Regions from separate parts of the Paenibacillus liaoningensis genome, predicted to be linked through region 1. Evidence: riboswitches for the same ligand, from Rfam matches in the RefSeq annotation. Region 1 holds a riboswitch; each other region holds the start of a gene.

Region 1 (4,280 bases):
GCTTTGTCCGCGCCTGCACAAAGGGATGGACATTATAAGCAAACGATGGACCGGCTTGATCATTTATCAGTTGCTGTCCGGGCCGCAGCGCTTCAGCTGCATTCAAGGCGCCCTTCCCATTAGCGGCAGACTGCTGTCTGAGCGGCTTAAGGATCTTGAAGTTGAGGGCATTGTAAGCCGCGCCGTCTTTCCAGACATTCCAGTTCGCATTGAATATTCGCTCACTGAAAAGGGACACGCACTGGAGCCGGTCATTCGCGAATTGCAGCAATGGTCATCCAATTGGGTAGCGCCTATGTCCATATCCAAGTAAAAGGTTAACGAAGCAGCCTCGGCCCTCCATCGGGCCGGGGTTGTTTTGTGTTTTCGGAGTGGGGGACGCTTCGCGGAATTATAGCAATCTACTATTAACGTCTAGTACCCTCTATCAGTAGGCCACATATAAATATATTATTCGTATCTCCCCATGATAATTGTCCTCATATGCGTTATCACTAGAAAGGAGGAAACCCGATTGCTTACTGTCTTCATTATTTGCTCATCAGGCCTGTCCCTCTATTTCATTCTTAAGCCTCCTCCACCGATTAAACAGCCTACTATTCTAACCCTATCCTCTACGGCAACAGATAATCGCTATGACAGCATTAGCATAGAAACCGCTCAGCATACTGCTGCTGCCGCAAATGAATAACCCTTTGCTGCTTCACTATGAATTTAATCAAGAATTCGAGGTGATTAACATTTGATCTCGCTACCTTCCATTATCGTGTCCCTGTTTGCTTTCCTTTTCACTATTTTGCTCATTTTGTGGCGACCCAGAGGGCTGAATGAAGCCATTCCTGCTACGTTTGGCGCCATTCTCGTCCTATTGAGCGGAGTCATCTCGTTGTCGGACCTAGCGCATATTAGCGCCACTGTAAGCGGAGCTGCCATCACTATTATGGCAACGATCGTCATGGCTATCGTGCTAGAAAGCTTCGGCTTTTTCATCTGGGCAGCCGAAGGGCTTGCTATTCGAGCACGAGGCTCAGGACTCAGATTGTTCTGGTATGTAAACCTGATGTGTTTTCTGATGACGCTATTTTTCAACAATGACGGCAGCATTCTTATCACAACCCCGATTTTGCTCATTATGCTGCATCACATGGGACTGAAAAACCACCAAAAAATTCCATACCTACTCTCAGGAGCATTAATCGCTACCGCCTCCAGCGCTCCCATCGGAGTCAGCAATATTGTAAATCTGATTGCGCTGAAAATCGTCGGCATGGATTTGTACATGCATACCGTCATGATGTTTATCCCCGCTACACTAGGTCTGCTGCTGCTCACCTTGCTGCTGTTCCTCTACTTTTACCATCAGCTTCCCCGGGAAGTACCCCATACGATTTCAATCGTCCCTATTCACTCTGGCTACCATCCTTTACTCACTCCTGCCGGAAGCAAGCCTGCACAGCCCAAATACAGCAGCCGCTTTATGAAATCGATTCTGCTTTTCGTCTTCTCCGTTCGGCTCAGCTTATTTGCTGCATCCTATTTGCACATCCCCGTTGAGTGGGTCGCTGTTTTCGGCTCCTTGCTGCTCCTTTGTTGGCGCTGGATTTACCTGAAAATGCCACCGAACGACATTTTGCGTAAAATCCCCTGGCATATACTCATATTCGCCTTCGCCATGTATATCATTATTTATGGCCTGCACAACATTGGCCTGACGCAAGGACTCGTTCAGGTGTTCGAGCCGCTCGTTACTGGCAGCCTGATGAATGCAAGCATTTTAATCGGAGGGCTCGTCTCCGCCATGTCTACACTCGTCAACAATCATCCCGCACTCATGATCGGCACGATCACGCTTACTGAAATGAACCTCGACCCGCTTACCCTCAAAATCGCCTACCTCGCCAGCGTCATTGGGAGCGATATTGGCTCACTCATTTTACCGATAGGCACGCTAGCCTCACTCATTTGGATGAATCTTGTGCAGAAATCCAAAGTAAAAATCAGTTGGATGGATTATGTCAAAGTAACGCTTGTCATCATTCCGCCTGTGCTGCTGTTTACCCTCACTCTTCTTGCTCTATGGGTTGGCTGGATTTTCCCAATGCACTAGCTCACAACAACGTATACATGAGCGGTCAGTCTACAAATAGGTGTTTTCTGATAAATCCGCAGCTATTTCTATGGCAAACGGGCGCTGCCACCAAATGACGGCAGCGCCCGTTTGCCTATAAGGCAGCAGTACTATTTATTTTATTTACTACTAAAAGGTTTACAATTGAGGAATAACGGTTTAATATATATCCCTAGCCGAATTCTAGCACTCTAATATTAAATCGCTTAATTTTTCAATTGAAAAAGCGGGGGAACCAACAACGTGGTTGAAGCGAAAGCTTGAATCGCAAGGGGTGAATCCGGTGCATCTCGCACTGGTAGGGCAGCTCACTGGCCCGAATCCGACAGCTAACTCCGTAAGCGAACGTGAGGAGAGATGAATATGATTGTCCTTCATGCGCCGGACGCTCCGCCTAAGGCGAAGCACGCAATGAAGCTTACGGTCAAACGCATTGAGCTGTTTGTCATTCCAGCACTCAATGTAGACGACGCCGGAAACCGTGCCTGCTTGCGGGTAACGACGGACAAAGGCATTGGCTTTGGCGAGACTTTTGTCGACGAGATGGAGCGCCCTAATGATTGGGGCCTGTGGTGCAGCGCGCTGAGCAGCTTTATCGGCACCTTGTCTATTACAGGACGGTCGCTTCGGAGCGAGCAAGCCGATCATCACAGTGTGTACAACCTATTCGATCATGCGATTCATCATCTCAAAAGCTGGACCGCAGAAATTGAACCGGACGACGGCGCTTCTGAGGAACCTATTTTACTTAGCCGCTCCTTATTCTACCTTTCTATTTTTTAGCTTATTTTAGATCACCATAACGCAAAGGAACCTTCCCCGCCATGTTTCAGCTGGCAGGAAAGGTTCCTTTTTTTCTATCGGCCGCTTGTCCTTTCAAGGTGAAACGGCTTTCGCCGTCCTCTGGCGGCGCGGCGCGTTTCAGTCCGAGAAATATAGAGAAAGGATGGGAAAATCATATACTTTCCTATATTTTAAATAAAATCGGTCATCGAATGGACATTCAGCTCGCCCGGCGACGCAGCGCTGAAAGCCTGATCTCCTTGCGGATTTCGCGCGTAAAACGTAATCGTACGCGGTTCGTTCGGCAGCAGATCGAAATAGTTGTCGCTGAAAATACCTTCGATCGACGCAGAAAGTCGAACCTGCTTGGCCAGCGTATCCGTCTCCAGCACATAAGCGGTGCCGCCGCTGCCTTGAACCTCGCTGATCTTTATGGCCGGAGCCGCAAGCTCAAGCTCATTCATCGGCCTGAAATAATGCTCCTTTTCCTCCACGAGCAGTCCACCCTGCTTTAGCTTCGCCACAAGAACGACTTCACCTGGCTGAATGCCTTCGGAAAGCAGCGCTTCCAGCTCTAAGGAGCAGGCGATATGGCCGTTGTTTGGCTGAAGCGATACCGGAACGGCAAACTGCTTCAGCACCTCGCCCGTGAATGAACGCAGCTCAAGCGCAAGCTCGCCGATGAAAGGTTCATTTTGATCTGACAATACATAACAATCGACGCGGCCGCTGCTCGCGCAGTCAAACGACAGCATGATGTCGCGGAAGCTGCGTGCCGCATAATATTGCAGCGCCTTCCAGCGCCCGTAATAGTCCATTCCCGCCCATGAGGCGACAGGCCAGCAATCGTTCATTTGCCAATACAGGGACCCCATGCAAAATGGCTTTTTCCGCCGATGGGCTTCAATCGCTGTCTTCATCGCTTCCGCCTGCAAAACCTGGCTCAAATAAAGAAATGCCGGGAAATCCTTCGGCTGGCGCAAATACATATCCATATATTCCTTGATCAACTGGTTGCCGCGCGCGTTTTTCTGATGCGCCAGCATTACCTCCGATTCAATGGCCATGTCCGCTTCTTCCGCATACTGCTGCACCGTTTGCAGCTCAGGAAACGATTGGAAGCCGTATTCGCTCATGAATCGGCCGACGTGGACGTTGTATTTTTCAAAAGGCTCTACGTTATGCCAGACGCCCCAATAGTGAATATCGCCGCTCTTCGACAAGTTGAAAGCATGCTGCTCACCGTCTCCCGTCAGCCCCCGCATAGGTGAAGAAGGCCAATACGCAATACCATTGCCAAGCCCCGCGACCGCCTGCGGCAATATCCGGTGGAAAATCGCCTCATAATCAGCCCACAGCTGCTCGCGCT
Region 2 (4,280 bases), on a different contig from region 1:
ACAGCCCGCTAAGCTGCTGCAGCTCCTCATAAATTTGCAGCTCGTATCCTACGATATCGTACAGGTTCAGCCCTGCCTCCCTCACCAGCTTCATGACCGCCGTCATCATCTCCAGCATGTAAAGCTGGTATTCCCGGTAAGCGGCATGGACGCCTTCAATCTCGTCAAAAAGCGCAGCCACCAGCTGCTTCAGCTCCTCATGCGTGCCTACGCGCAGGCAGCGAATGAGCGCCTGCTCCTTGAGCTCGTCAAATTGCAGCTCCTCCACATAGCGCGTCTCTACATCGTCAATGCAGATGATCCGGTTGCTGCCCACCAAATTATGATAATCGAGCGCCTGCTGCGCCTCCTCATAGCCCTGCTTTAACTGCGCGACATCCGCCAGCGTTGAGCTGACCCCAATCGTCACGGGAAAACGCAAGTATTTCTGAATATTTTGCAGCATTTCAGCAAGCCCGCCCAGCGTCCGCTCCATCAGCTCTTGCGCGCTTCCTCCCCGTCCAACTGCGAGCAGCGCCACCCGATCCTGATGCAGAAAAACTTTGCCCAGCCCGAGTCTGCCCCACACCTCTTCCGCCACATTGCGCAGGGCAAACAGCTTGAGGTCGAGATCGCTGGAGGCCGCAAGCGAGCTTTCCGCTGCGCGGAGCGGCAATCCGGGAAGCGCTTCCAATACATGCGTGTGCAGCACGGACACAATGTACGCCTCTCCCGCTAAATCCAGCTCATATTTCTCTAGCTTCTCCTCAATATGCCGCAGCGGAAGCTTGCGGGTGAGCAGCGACGACAGGAACAGCTCCTTTACGACCGGCAGGCTTGTACGGTAATGCTCCTGCAAAAGCTGCATATTTTCCCGCTTCTCACGCTCATCATCCAGCCGCTCCTTCACCTTGTCCATCACCTCAAGCAGCTGCTGCGCGGAAAAAGGCTTTAAAATATATTCATCCACCTGCAAGCCAATCGCCTGCTTGGCATATTCAAATTCATCATAGCCGGAAAAAATAACGATGCGCGTCAGCGGATACGTCTTCCTCGTCCATTCCGCCAGCTCCAAGCCGTTCATATACGGCATGCTAATATCCGTCGCTACGATGTCCGGCTCCAGACGCTCGATCAGCTCCATCGCTTCCCTGCCGTTCGCCGCCGTATCCACAATTTCAAAGCCATGGCGCTCCCATGCAATTTCGTGCAGCAGCCCGCTGCGCGTCTCTTCTTCATCATCTACCAGCAGCACTTTATACATCGTTCATCCCCCCGCTATTTAAATACGCGGCCGAGCAGCCGCAAACACCTGATTCTGTCAGCATGCTATTTATCATATTCGTTTCCTTGTTTTCTGGAAAGAGGGGGTGCTTTGAGTAAACAAGCGTAAACGGCTGAAGCCGTCCTTTGGCGGCAAAGCTACCGTTTCGCGATGAAATATAGAGAAAGGAAGAAAAAAATCATATGCTTTCCTATATTTTAAAGAAATCGCGAGATAAATCGACCTTGCTAAAGATAAATCTCGTTGTAAGCGTTTAAAATCAAACTAATCCGCTGCATTCGCTCTCTTTTGCGGCGTAAGCTTCCTTTACAGCAATCGCGGCGGGGGAGTATGATTCATAGCATGCATGAACCTTTTTTTGAAATATAAGAATTTATAAGTTTTGCACTTATAAATAGGCTTATATTTCTCGGACTGAAACGCGCTGCGCCGCCAAAGGAAGGCGATAGCCGTTTCACCTTGAAATATAGGAAAGTATAGGTTTTCGTTATCCTTTCTCTATATTTCTAAGGGCAAAGCTCTTCGCTCGTCCCAGAAGGACGACGAAGTCGTTTTTGCTTGATCGCTGAGTCTTCGCCCAATAGGCGAAGAGCGGGGGAACCAAACGCACTGCAGCCATCCGATGTGAGAGTCGGAAGCTGGCAGCGCAGGGGTGAATCGTTTGCAGGAGTGTCATGAAACTCCAGGCAAATGTAGGGCGACTCTCACCGCCCGAATCCGACAGCTAACCTCGTAAGCGCAGGTGTAGAGAGGAATGGTGAACGATTGTGACCTTGTAAATCAGGCCACAGAGCGTCATACGCCTCTGTGGTTTTTTGTTGTCTTTTTTTCGAAAATAGCACTCGCAACATCGGCAGGCATTTTGTTTCAAACGCTGAGTTCTGCACTGCCGCAGAAACGGGGGAACCATCGACGGCTCTCTGTCGTTGTCCAATGGACGATGGCAGGGAGCGTCACGGGGTGAATCGCAAGGGCACGATAAGTGCCAAGCGTAGGGCGTCTCTCGCGCCCGAATCCGACAGCTAACCTCGCAAGCGTCAACGGGAGAGGCCACACTTACACTTATCGCAGGCGAATCAGGGGCGTATGATGCCCGGATGAAGGAAGCTGCGGGTGAAGAGTCCTCTTTGCCCAAGGCTTCTTTTTTGCTGCCTTTTTTTCCAAAATGACTAGGGATAAAACGAAATAAGGAGCGCTGCAGCTATGCTGGATATCGGAATGGCTTTGACCTTAATCGCAGCTTTCGGGCTGATTGCCGGATTTATACGCTGGTGCGATCGGTCCATTAGCGAAATGGAGGAACGGGGATGATTGTCATATTGCTCGTTACAGGAGCTTTGCTGGTGTATCTCGTCTACGCCTTGCTCCATCCGGAAAAATTTTAGCAAATAACGTTTCATCATTTATAGCAAGGGAGGAACAGCTGTGGACGTCTTGCAAATGGCGGTAGTCGTCGGCATGATCATGCTGATCGCAAAGCCGCTTGGGCATTATTTATATTCCGTGTTTTCAAACGTTCCAAACCGTACTGACAAGCTGTTTGGACGAATCGAAGCGCTCATATATGCAGTAATCGGGCTCAAAAATCGCCAAGGCATGAGCTGGAAAAGATATGCGCTCAGCTTTATTACACTCAATTTCGTGCTCGTAGCTGTCAGCTATGTACTGCTGAGGGTGCAAAGCGGTCTGCCGCTTAACCCGAATGGAATCGGCGGCATGGAGCCGACACTCGTCCTAAATACGGTCATCAGCTTTATGACCAATACGAATCTCCAGCATTACAGCGGCGAATCAGGGCTGACGTATTTTGCGCAAATGGCCGTCATTACGATGATGATGTTTACGTCCGCCGCTACCGGCTTTTCCGTTGCTGTCGCCTTCGTGCGCGGCATTACGAGCAAAGGCGGAACGCTCGGCAACTTTTTCGAGGATTTCGTCAAAGCACATACGCGGATTTTCTTCCCGCTCGCTATTATCATTACGCTGCTGCTTGTGGCGCTGCAAGTGCCGCAAACGCTTAGCCCTACCTTGACCGTTACGACACTCGAGGGCGCGGTTCAGCATATCGCCATCGGGCCAGTCGCCTCGCTGGAGTCGATTAAGCATCTTGGCACGAATGGCGGCGGTTTTTTCGGAGTCAACTCCGCCCATCCGTTCGAAAATCCCAACCCGCTGACGAATGTCATTGAGATTTTGTCCATGTGGGCACTGCCTGCCGCGCTGCCCTTCATGTATGGCCGGTTTGCGAAAAGCAGCAAGCAGGGCTGGGTTATTTTTTCGGCGATGATGGCGCTGTTTCTGATCTTTCTTACGATTTCCTATACGGCTGAAAAAAGCGGCAACCCGCTGATCGCCACACTCGGCATCGACGCTTCGCAAGGCAGCATGGAGGGCAAGGAGGTTCGCTTCGGCATCGCCCAGTCCGCGCTGTTCACGACGGTGACGACGGCGGCCACGACCGGCTCGGTCAATTCGATGCACGATACGCTCACTCCGCTTGGCGGGCTCGTTCCCCTTGCCCAAATGATGCTGAACGTCGTCTTCGGCGGCAAAGGCGTCGGGCTCGTCAATATGCTGATGTATGCGATGCTGACGGTGTTCATCTGCGGGCTGATGGTCGGACGGACACCAGAATTTCTCGGACGAAAAATAGAGCCGCGCGAAATGAAGCTCATTGCTATCGCCATTCTTGTGCATCCGTTTATTATTCTCGCGCCAACGGCAGCGGCTTTTCTAACCGACCTGGGGCAAGGCGCTATATCCAATTCGGGCTTTCATGGCATTACGCAGGTGCTTTATGAATATACGTCCTCGGCCGCCAACAACGGCTCCGGGTTTGAGGGGCTGGCCGACAATACACCGTTCTGGAATATAACGACCGGGCTCGTGATGTTTTTCGGCAGATATATGTCGATGATCGCGCTGCTAGCTGTAGCCGGATCACTCAGCCGCAAGCAGTGGGTGCCGGAGACGATAGGCACGTTCCGAACGGACAATTCGCTATTTGCGGTTATGC
Region 3 (4,280 bases), on a different contig from region 1:
AGGCTGGCGTATTGGTTATGCCTGCGGCCCTGTGGAAATTATTTCGCAAATGCTGAAAATTCATCAATACACAGCAATGTGCGCGCCTATTATGGGACAGATTGCTGCTCTGGAATCGCTGCGCAGCGGATTGGCAGACAAGGATCTAATGAAGGAGGCTTACAAGCAGCGCAGGGCGATGTTCGTGGGCGGCTTGCAGCAGCTTGGGCTTTCCTGCCATATGCCGGAAGGGGCGTTTTATGCTTTTCCATCCATCGCCCATACGGGACTAAGCTCGGAGCAGTTCGCCTTCAAGCTCATGAAGGAAGCGGGCGTGGCCGTTGTGCCAGGGCATGTTTTTGGACCAGGCGGTGAAGGGCGCATCCGCTGCTCCTATTCGGTATCATCAGCAAAGCTGTCGGAGGCTTTGGAGCGAATGGGCTGCTACATGAGCCAGACGAGGCAGGCTGACCCGTTGCAGCAGTTGGAGCGGGTCGGCGGTTGATGGGAACGGAGCGGAAAGGGCTAAGGAAGGGCTAGGAAAGGAAGCGGAAAGGAAGAGGAGGGGGGAGAGAGACGCTAGGCTTCTTCCCCTCCTCCGTAAACCATGCAATGAAATTCCGCCGCGCCTTGCGGTGTCGGGCGGATATACGTGTCGGTAATGCGGAAGCCTGCCTTCTCGTATACACGAATAGCACGTGCATTCCAGGTCAGCACCTCCAAATCCAGCTCGCTGTTTGGAGCGCGGCGGCGAGCCTCCTCTACCAGCAGCGCAACAAAGGCGGTGCCTGAGCCCCTGCTGCAAAGCTGTGGGTGAAGACCCAATCCAAGCCGCAGCACTTCATCCCCCAGCGGGAAAAACTGTGCAAAACCAGCGAGCTCCCCGCGATCGTCTAAAATAGCAGCATATTGCCTCTGGCGCAGCTCGGGATCACCGAACTCCATTTCGGCTTGCTCCATAACCTCCCATGCGGGCCATTGATAGATGCCGTAAGGCGGCTCATACCGCCAATCGCACAACTGCCGGGCATGGGATGCATCCATTGCGGCAACCTTCCAGCCAAATGGCGGCTGGGCGCCAGCAGGTGCAGCATTTGCTTTTGTCATCATTATACAATCTCCTTATAAACCTCAATCGCGCGGGCGCGTGAAGCTTTCAAATCAACGATGGCATGCGGCTGCGGCAGGTGGATTCGCTTATCAGGCAGATGGGCAAGCTCCGGCAGCCAGCGTCTAATGTAAGTGCCGCCCGGATCATGTGTTGCGGACTGCGTAGCCGGATTCATAATGCGAAAATATGGCGCGGCGTCGTAGCCGAGTGACGAGCTCCAAAGCCAGCCGCCTCGGTTCAGTGTATGATCATAATCGGCGAGCTGGCGGCGGAAATACTGCTCGCCCAACGTAAATGGGCATAACAGATTTTTCGTCAAAAACATGGCGGTAACCATCCGCAGCCGATTCGGCATTTCCCCCGTTTCATTTAGCTGCTTCATAGCGGCGTCAATAACAGGAATGCCCGTTTTTCCTTCGCTCCATGCCTCGAAATGCTGATCGCTTAGCGCAGATAAATCAAACTTCTGCTCATATCGGTAGAAGTCCTCATTGTATTTTCCTTGATATAGAAAAAAATCCCGCCATGCCAGCTGTCTAATCCACGCCTCGGCTCCAAACTGCTGCTGCGCCGCTTCGTAGGCTTGCCGTGCTGACAGCGCTCCCGTATTCAAATAACGCGCCAAATGGCTCGTCTGGTCGTCCGCAAACTGGTCGCGGCCGCCTTCATAGCCAGACAGGCGTTGATTTAGAAATTGCTCCAGCACCTCGGCTGCATGGCTCGCGTGGGATTGGCCGCGCCCGGCTGAGTCATCTATCTGCTGAAAGGCTGCCGCAGCCAGATGCTCCCGCGGAAGACTGAAGCGCTCTGCCATGCTGGCATCTATATTTTTCAGCGTATTAAGCTGCTGCAGTGTTGTCTCGCCCGCAGGGGAATAGTGGCTCTGCATAAAGGCTTGCCACATGCGGTAAAACGGCGTAAATACCTTGTAAGGCTCACTGCGCCGAGAAAACGTATGGAGCTCCTCCAAATCGGCCAGCGGCGCATCGTCGAGCGTCATCCAGCGGCGTCCCGCTGCGCGTACAACCTGCTGAATACCGTGGTCGCGTGCCCTTGCATAAGGCGTTGCCAGAAAACAGCAAAGCCGCAAGCTATTTGTCCGAAGACAAACAACTGCGGCTTTGCTGATTGAGACAGCAGCTTTTCGTTATGTAAGCGAAAAAAGCGTGGCCTGGCTCTATTGCTCGCTTGCGTACTTGTCGTAAGCGTCTTGGCTCATAACGCGTGTAGCTGATACGTAACGATCAGCATAATAAGACTCGCTAAGTTTGCTAATAATAACGCCTCTGCTCGAGGAAGCATGTGCAAACTTTCCATCGCCTACGTAAATACCAACGTGGGAGATGCCTTTGCCGCTCGTGTTGAAGAATACGAGATCGCCAGCGATCAGGTCACTCTTCTTCACTTCACTGCCATCGTTCGATTGGGCTTGGGAAGTACGGGAAAGATCGATGCCCATTTTGTCGAAAACATACTTCGTAAAACCGGAGCAGTCGAAGCCTTTCGTAGTCGTTCCGCCGCTTTGGTACGGTGTGCCGATCAGATCAGCGATAACACCATCCATCTTCGAACTCGCGAACACGCTGCCTGCTTGGAAAGCAAGCATTAATACAAGACCAACGAGTAGTGCAGTAACCTTCTTCAAAATTTGAAACTCCTTCCGGTGCCGACGAGGTTAGCTGTGGGGTTCGGTTGTGAAGGTTCCCTATGATTTCCAAGACACTTGAATCAAGCCGTCCAAGCATCGAAATCAATTCACCCAAAGTGGTTCCCCCGTATTTCTATACCTTTGCGGTATAAAAAATTAGGCTGGTTTAATTTTGCTCTGCGCTAATAATTCGTTTTTTTCATGTGATTTCCTTCTATATGAATGAATTTCTAATAATTCTCATGTAACCTTTTGGCTCAATTTTGCGTTAAAACAAGTTTCTTGCCTAATAAATGTTCGATCTATCGCCGTTCTTGGGCAAAAAAACATTTTGTCAGTTTATATGAGAAATAGGCAGCTAATATGCTATGAATCGTGTGAATAGGCAAGAATTATAGCGTAAAATGAAGATTTAGAGAGTTTGAGCTAGGTCGCCATATAGGCTGGGAAGTAAATGGAGGCTTTACCTGCAGGTGCAGGATAACGGCAAAAAACCGATTTCGGCCTTTTGGCCGCAATCGGTTTTTTTATGAGAAGGGCTTTAGAAAAATGAGAATACTAAATGAGAATTAGGTGGGGTTGCCCTCATTTTTCTAAGGGTCTCAGCTCTGCTTTGATTGCAGGCAATCGTATTGGGCAGCGAGCGTCCATACTTTTAACAAGGTGCGCAGCAGATGATAGGCTTGATGCATGATGAGTGCCAGCATGCCTGCCCAAGCATAGGAAAGCCCAGACACAGCGAGCGAAGCGGCAACAGCCAGCAGCCACATCAGCAGAGAGAGGCCGGCATAAGGGAAAAGATTTCGGAGCGCATGGCTGAGCCAGCGCAAGGAGCCCGTGCCGGAGGCGGCGCCGAACTGCATAGCGAGCAGCAGCAGGTGAACGAGGAAGCTCCATAGCAGCCAGCCGCCAAAGCCCGGCAGCGTGCCTTGCAGCAGCTCGCCCAGCGAATGGCCCTCCATAAGCAGCTTGAAGGCGCGAGGCAGCAGGAACCAGCCGGGTGCGAAAATAAGCAGCGTGCGCAGCCAATAGAGCAGCGTCACGGGCTTCCAAGCTTTGCGAATGCCTTGAAGAAACTGTGTTTCACCTGTTTCGCCCATATGATGCAGCGAGTAGAGCAGCCCCGCATTGAACAGCGGCGTCAGCAGCATGCGGGCAGCGAACAAGCCGCCCAGAAGCCACAAATAAGGATTGATCAAATCCGTCTTCGTCAATTGAAACTGGGCCTCGCTGAAGAATAGCGACACGGCCGAGTCAGACGGATGCTGGAGCGGAAAGCGCCGCAGCAGCGGCAGTACAGTCATATCAACAAAACGGTAAAGGAAAAATCCCCATAATAGCTGGTAAAGGAATAACAGAATGACGATATAGAAATGGCGGATAGCGAGCCGCCAGCCTTGCTTCATATGCTGCTTCATTTTTCAACCTCCTCTCTACCAGCCTACGGATCCGAGCAAGCCTTCGATGAGCTTCGTCAGGCCGAGGCTCCATCGAATGCGCGACTGCTCGGGCACTTCTGCGCGCATAAAATTGTTAATATGC

What was found. Region 1 has a riboswitch for cyclic di-AMP ahead of AC6B99_RS08370 (hypothetical protein). Riboswitches for the same ligand answer to the same signal wherever they lie in the genome.
Region 2: linked by a shared signal. The riboswitch ahead of kdpF (K(+)-transporting ATPase subunit F) and the one ahead of AC6B99_RS08370 (hypothetical protein) in region 1 are both predicted to bind cyclic di-AMP.
Region 3: linked by a shared signal. The riboswitch ahead of AC6B99_RS27400 (C40 family peptidase) and the one ahead of AC6B99_RS08370 (hypothetical protein) in region 1 are both predicted to bind cyclic di-AMP.

Annotation. Positions count from the first base shown of each region.
Region 1 is NZ_JCAALU010000005.1:116,646-120,925, reverse strand. It holds gene AC6B99_RS08380 (winged helix-turn-helix transcriptional regulator) at 1-313, shown strand, start outside; gene AC6B99_RS08375 (arsenic transporter) at 743-2,107, shown strand; cyclic di-AMP (ydaO/yuaA leader) riboswitch at 2,322-2,487, shown strand; gene AC6B99_RS08370 (hypothetical protein) at 2,492-2,911, shown strand; gene AC6B99_RS08365 (beta-mannosidase) at 3,103-4,280, opposite strand, start outside.
Region 2 is NZ_JCAALU010000009.1:44,693-48,972, reverse strand. It holds gene AC6B99_RS14655 (response regulator) at 1-1,243, opposite strand, end outside; cyclic di-AMP (ydaO/yuaA leader) riboswitch at 1,818-2,018, shown strand; cyclic di-AMP (ydaO/yuaA leader) riboswitch at 2,127-2,316, shown strand; gene kdpF (K(+)-transporting ATPase subunit F) at 2,572-2,649, shown strand; gene kdpA (potassium-transporting ATPase subunit KdpA) at 2,690-4,280, shown strand, end outside.
Region 3 is NZ_JCAALU010000020.1:70,444-74,723, forward strand. It holds gene AC6B99_RS27385 (aminotransferase class I/II-fold pyridoxal phosphate-dependent enzyme) at 1-484, shown strand, start outside; gene AC6B99_RS27390 (GNAT family N-acetyltransferase) at 559-1,089, opposite strand; gene AC6B99_RS27395 (FAD-binding domain-containing protein) at 1,089-2,180, opposite strand; gene AC6B99_RS27400 (C40 family peptidase) at 2,268-2,738, opposite strand; cyclic di-AMP (ydaO/yuaA leader) riboswitch at 2,740-2,911, opposite strand; gene AC6B99_RS27405 (hypothetical protein) at 3,341-4,156, opposite strand; gene AC6B99_RS27410 (M1 family aminopeptidase) at 4,172-4,280, opposite strand, start outside.